DNA from 2 places in the Dialister hominis genome. Region 2 is predicted to be linked to the other one. Evidence: riboswitches for the same ligand, from Rfam matches in the RefSeq annotation. Region 2 holds a riboswitch; the other holds the start of a gene.

Region 1 (3,125 bases), 230 kb from region 2:
AGCGAGCTTGCAATGGCTCATCAGTATGATTATATTGTTGTTAATGATATTTTAGAGGACGCAGTTCATAAGACATCTGCTATTCTGGAGGCAGAGAAATGCAAACTCAGCCATAATGAGGGGCAGATTGAAACAATTTTCAAACAATATATCAATAAGGAGGTACCTTTAAAATGATGTGTTATCCTTCAATCGACAGTCTTATTAAGAAAGTAGATTCCAAATATACATTGGTAACTCTGGCGGCTCAGAGAGCCAGAGAACTTACCGACGGACAGCCTGCATTGATTCCAAATGCAGCTGATAAAAAAACTGTTACGATAGCATTGGAAGAAATCTACAATTCAAAGATTACCTATTCATTCGGGAAATAATACAAGCAGGGTGGTAACACTTCTATTCCTGAATTTTGACGGAAGGGCTAATAATGTTTAAAGATAAGCACATAGTTGTTGGTGTTTGCGGCGGCATAGCTGCCTATAAAGCAGCAGGGCTTGTAAGTCAGCTCAGACAGAATGGAGCTGATGTTCATTGTATTTTGACAGAACATGCAGCTAAGCTGGTTACTCCGATTACCTTTGGAGAACTTTCCGGCAATGATGTTACTGTTGATATGTTCGCAAATATTAATAAATGGGATGTTGAGCACATTGCTCTTGCCCGTCTTGCAGATGTATTTGTGATTGCGCCTGCAACGGCTGATATCATTGGAAAAGTAGGCAATGGGATCGCTGATGACATGCTGTCTACTACGATTATGGCAACGAAGGCAAAAGTAGTATTTGTTCCTTCAATGAATACTAATATGTATGAGAATCCCATTGTCCAGGCTAATATACGCAAACTGGAATCTTTAGGATATATTTTCGTTGAACCGGAATCCGGCCATTTGGCATGCAATGTTACGGGTAAAGGCCGTTTCCCGCAGCTGAATGTGATCATGGAGCACATTTACAAGGCACTCTACAGCAAGCATTTGCTGAAGGGGAAGAAAATTGTGGTTTCTGCCGGCGGAACTCAGGAAGATATCGATCCCGTCCGGTACATAAGCAACCGCTCAAGCGGTAAAATGGGATATTCCATTGCCAGAGCTGCCGCACTGGAAGATGCAGATGTTACTCTTGTAAGTTGTACACATGCGCTTCCTGAACCAGTCGGTGTTCATATGATTTACGTTCATGATGCCAGGGAACTGGAAAAGGCAGTTAATGCCCAGTATGACGATTGTGATGCACTTGTCATGGCTGCAGCTGTATCTGATTATCGTCCAGCCGTGCGGGCCGAAAATAAAATAAAGAAAGAACAGCATGATCATCTCAATATAGAACTCACAGAGAACCCGGATATACTCTACGGATTAGGCCAGAAAAAGACACACCAGTTCCTGGTAGGGTTTGCGGCTGAAACCAGGGATGTCATCGAATACGGTAAAGCTAAATTAGCAAAGAAAAACCTGAATCTCCTTGTGGCGAATGATGTTGCACAGCAAGGCGCAGGATTCAATGTTTCAACCAATATAGCAGCTCTTATCTATAAAGATGGTCATATTGAGCAATATCCGAAAATGACCAAAGATGATTTGGGACATATTATTATCGAGAAAATTGTCGAAGGCATAAATTGACAGTTAAAATAAAGAGACTCTCCTTCTAAAAGTGAGGGTCTCTTTTGATTATGTTATCTAATTGTTATTTTTAATCTATTGCTAAATAATGACATTCCCGTTATAATAGAAACATATGAAAATAACTCATCAAGAGCGGTAGAGGGAACTGGCCCGAGGAAGCCGCAGCAACCATTCTTTTTAGAACCGGTGCTAATTCCAACAGCAGCAGCTGACAGATGAGAGGACTATCTCTCCTTCTGCAGGAGAGTTTTTTTATTACCCAATTACCTTTATATTTAATCCTAAGGAGGGATTTTAATTGGCTAAGAAAGTATTATTTACTTCTGAATCTGTAACAGAAGGACATCCTGATAAAATTGCCGATCAGATTTCTGATGCAATTCTTGACGCAATCCTGGAACAGGATCCGAATGGCAGAGTTGCTTGTGAAACGACGGTTACGACTGGACAGGTACATGTCTTTGGTGAAATCACAACAACGGCCTATGTACCGATTCCTAAAATTATAAGAGATACGATTCGTGAAATCGGTTATACAGATGCACATTATGGCTTTGATGCTGATAGTGTCGGCATCAACGTTTCCATTGATGAACAGTCTCCGGATATCGCTATGGGCGTTGATAAATCTCTTGAAGCAAAAGAGTCCAAGGCTGACCAGTATGATATCGGCGCTGGCGATCAGGGAATGATGTTCGGCTATGCTTCCAATGAAACACCGGAATACCTTCCGATGCCTATTGCTCTGGCTCACAGACTTTCCCGCAGACTGGCAGAAGTCAGAAAAAATGGGGAACTCGCTTATCTGAGACCAGATGGCAAGACACAGGTTACTGTTGAATATGAAGACGGCAAGCCTGTATATATTGATACCATTGTAATCTCTGCACAGCATAATCCGGAAATTTCACTTGATCAGATCAAGAAAGATCTCATTGAACATGTAATCAAGGTTGTTATGCCGGCTGATTTTATTGACGACAGCACCAAGTACCTGATCAACCCGACCGGTCGTTTTGTTATCGGCGGACCGCAGGGAGATGCCGGTCTTACGGGCAGAAAGATTATTGTTGATACCTACGGCGGCATGGCTCGTCACGGCGGCGGATGCTTCTCTGGTAAGGATCCGACAAAGGTTGACCGTTCAGCTGCTTATGCGGCACGTTATGTTGCAAAAAATATTGTTGCAGCAGGTATCGCTGACAAATGCGAAATTGAATTGGCATACGCTATTGGCGTAGCTGAACCGGTATCCATTTTTGTTGATACTTTCGGAACCGGAAAGATCAGTGATGAAAGAATCATTGAACTCATCAGGAAGAATTTTGAATTAAGACCTGCCGGAATTATTGATATGCTGGATCTGAGACGTCCGATTTACAAGAAAACAGCAGCTTATGGACATTTTGGCAGAACAGATATTGATCTGACCTGGGAACACACCGATAAGGCGGACGTTCTTAGAAAAGAAGCTGGTTTATAATTCATATCAAGGGTT
Region 2 (3,125 bases):
AGTTTGCGACGTGACGACCCTTCCATTTTTTATAGAGCTCTTGGATGCGTAGGTAGAAAATCTTGAAGACTGCATCCTCGTTGGGGAAAGCGCCTTTCTTGGTCACCTTGCGGAAGCTAGAGTTGACGCTCTCGATGGCATTGGTCGTGTACATGATCTTGCACACGGCACTGCCATAGTTATAGAGCTGCTCGACGTGTGAGAAATTGTTTTCCCATACGCTGACCGCGCCTGGATAAGCCTGCCAGTCGGTCTTGAACTTCTCGAATTCCTGACGGGCCTGCTTGACGTTGATGGCACCATAGATGAGCTTCAGCTGCTTCGTGAATGCACTCCACTGCTTGCGTGGGATGTAGCGGATGGAATTGCGGATGAGGTGTACGATGCAGCGCTGAACCGTGGCATGCGGGAATACAGCCTTGGCGCCTTCCTCCAATCCGCTCACGCCATCCATGGACAGGATGCCAAGATCCTTAACGCCGCGAGCCCGCAGCTCGTCGGAGATCTGCATCCAGGCATGCTTGCTCTCCGTCTCGTTGATCCAGAGGCCAAGGACATCCTTGCAGCCGTTGACGTCATAGGCAAGCATGACATAGACGGCCACCTGCTGGACGCCATACTCCGTGCGCAGCGATACGTAGATGCAGTCGACGAAAGCAAATGGATAGAACGACTGGAGCGGACGATTCCGCCATGCCTCGACCTCTTCCATGACGCAGCCTGTGATGGTGGAGATCTGTTCATGTGACATCTGGAAGCCGTAGATGTCTTCGATGGTTGCAGCGATGTCGCGTTGGCTCATGCCACGGGCATACATCGCCAGTACCTTGCCCTCGATGTACGAAACGTCGCGCTGGTGCTTCTTGATGATCTGCGGTTCAAACGTACTCTGGCGATCCCTAGGGACGCGGATAGGAACCTCGCCCAGAGAGGTCTTGAGCGTCTTGGATGAATAGCCGTTCCGGACATTGTCACCGTCTTCGGAGCGCTCATGCTTCTTATGGCCGAGATGATTTTCCATCTCACCTTTGAGCATGGACTCAAAAATGGGGCCAAAAATCTGCTTCAGGACGTCCTGTACGTCTTCCGCGCTCTTGATGTCGTAGTTGTTGAGGATTTGCTGAGCAATCTGCTCGCCTGGGGTAGTTGGTGGAGTTTTACACTTTGCCATTCTGTTACCGTCCTTATCTTTGTTTACCCCAGTATGGGGCATAAAGTAGATTCATGCAATACCGATTTACACAAACTATTTTACACTCCCTTTCTTTTATGCCGAAAAGCTTTATTTACCGTGCATCTTATTTTAATAAATACTATTGACAAGGAAATCTATACAGAGTACTATAAACACAATCGATTAAAGTCAAACTAGTTTACCATCTAGTTAATTTAATAATCTTATTCATCATGAGTGACGGAGGGACTGGCCCATTGAAGTCACGGCAACCATTCTTAATGAAACGGTGCCAATTCCAGCGAGTAAAATCTCGAAAGATGATGTCACAAGCTTTCATCTTTCGATGAAAGTTTTTTAATTTCAGGGAGGAGACCCCCATGATTGAACTGAAACATATAACTAAAGTATATGACAATAATTACAGGGCACTCGATGATATCAATCTCACTATCAGAGACGGCGAAATTTTTGGAATCATAGGACAGTCCGGTGCCGGAAAATCAACACTCGTCCGCTGCATCAATATGCTTGAACCTCCGTCTTCCGGAGAGGTCATCATCAACGGGAAGGATATGACAAAGCTCAGCAGTTCCGAGCTGCGCAAAGAACGCAAAAACATCGGAATGATCTTCCAGCATTTCAACCTTCTCTCCAACAGAACCGTTGCCCAGAATGTTGCTTTCCCGCTTGAACTTGCCAATGTGCCGAAAGCGGAACAGAAAAAAAGGATTGATGACATCCTTGAACTTGTAGGGCTTACCAGCTACAAGGACAAGTATCCGTCCCAGCTTTCCGGCGGACAGAAGCAGAGAGTCGGCATTGCAAGAGCCGTCGTATCCAACCCCTCTGTACTGCTTTCGGATGAAGCGACAAGCGCACTTGATCCGGAAACTGTAAAATCCATCCTCGAGCTTCTGAAAGACATCAATAAGAAGCTGAATATCACAATCATCATGATTGCTCATCAGATGGAAGTCATCAAGGAAATCTGCGAACGCGTCGCAGTCATCGAACATGGAAAAATCATTGAACAGGGTTCGACTGTCGATCTCTTCACGAATCCCCAGACTGAAACGCTGAAGAAATTTATCGGAACCGTCATGTCCACGGAAGTTCCGGAGCAGTTGTCCCATATGAATATCCATAAAGACAAAGAAAAGGAAGACGATCAGACAATCATCAGCCTTTCCTTCCGCGGGGACGTCACAAACGAGCCGATCATTGCAAACCTGATCCGCAAGTACAACCTGGATGTCAGCATCCTTTATGGATCGATCGATTATATTCAGGACGTATCCTTCGGACGTCTGATCATCATGATCGACGGCCATGAAGATGACATGATCAATGCATTAAGCCATTTGAAATCATTACCAATCACAAGCGAGGTGTTAGGCTATGTCTCCAGTAATCACTAATTTGCTTTTCAAAAGTCTGGCGGAAACATTGTACATGCTTTCCGTTTCAGCCATTATCGCAGCCATTATCGGAATACCGCTTGGCATCCTGCTCGTAGTCACTGAGAAGAACGGAATTCTCGTTTGCCCGGTACTCAATAAGCCGCTGGCATTTGCCATCAACATGGTCCGTTCCATTCCATTCATCATTTTGATGGTTGCCATCATTCCTTTTACAAGAATGGTAGCCGGTACCTCCATCGGTACTACAGCAGCTATTGTTCCTCTGACAATTGCCGCTATTCCATATACGGCAAGAATGGTGGAAACTTCCATCCGTGAAATTCCCTTCGGCCTTATTGAAGCAGCTGAATCCATGGGAGCCTCCCCCTATCAGATCATAAAGAAGGTCCTGATTCCTGAAGCTCTTCCATCGATTATAGAAAACATGACAGTTGTCATCGTATCCCTGATCGGTTCCTCCGCTATGGCAGGCACCATTGGCGGCGGCGGTCTCGGCGACCTTGCCATCCGCTACGGTTATCAGAGAT

What was found. Region 2 has a riboswitch for S-adenosylmethionine ahead of Dia5BBH33_RS05725 (methionine ABC transporter ATP-binding protein). Riboswitches for the same ligand answer to the same signal wherever they lie in the genome.
Region 1: it holds a riboswitch for S-adenosylmethionine, as region 2 does, so the genes downstream of both, metK (methionine adenosyltransferase) here and Dia5BBH33_RS05725 (methionine ABC transporter ATP-binding protein) in region 2, are expected to answer to the same signal.

Annotation. Positions count from the first base shown of each region.
Region 1 covers NZ_AP019697.1:988,031-991,155, reverse strand. Annotated here, with positions in the region: gene gmk (guanylate kinase) at 1-177, shown strand, start outside; gene rpoZ (DNA-directed RNA polymerase subunit omega) at 174-374, shown strand; gene coaBC (bifunctional phosphopantothenoylcysteine decarboxylase/phosphopantothenate--cysteine ligase CoaBC) at 425-1,624, shown strand; SAM riboswitch class I at 1,748-1,849, shown strand; gene metK (methionine adenosyltransferase) at 1,926-3,110, shown strand.
Region 2 covers NZ_AP019697.1:1,218,879-1,222,003, forward strand. Annotated here, with positions in the region: gene Dia5BBH33_RS05720 (IS256 family transposase) at 1-1,171, opposite strand, end outside; SAM riboswitch class I at 1,400-1,501, shown strand; gene Dia5BBH33_RS05725 (methionine ABC transporter ATP-binding protein) at 1,555-2,595, shown strand; gene Dia5BBH33_RS05730 (methionine ABC transporter permease) at 2,576-3,125, shown strand, end outside.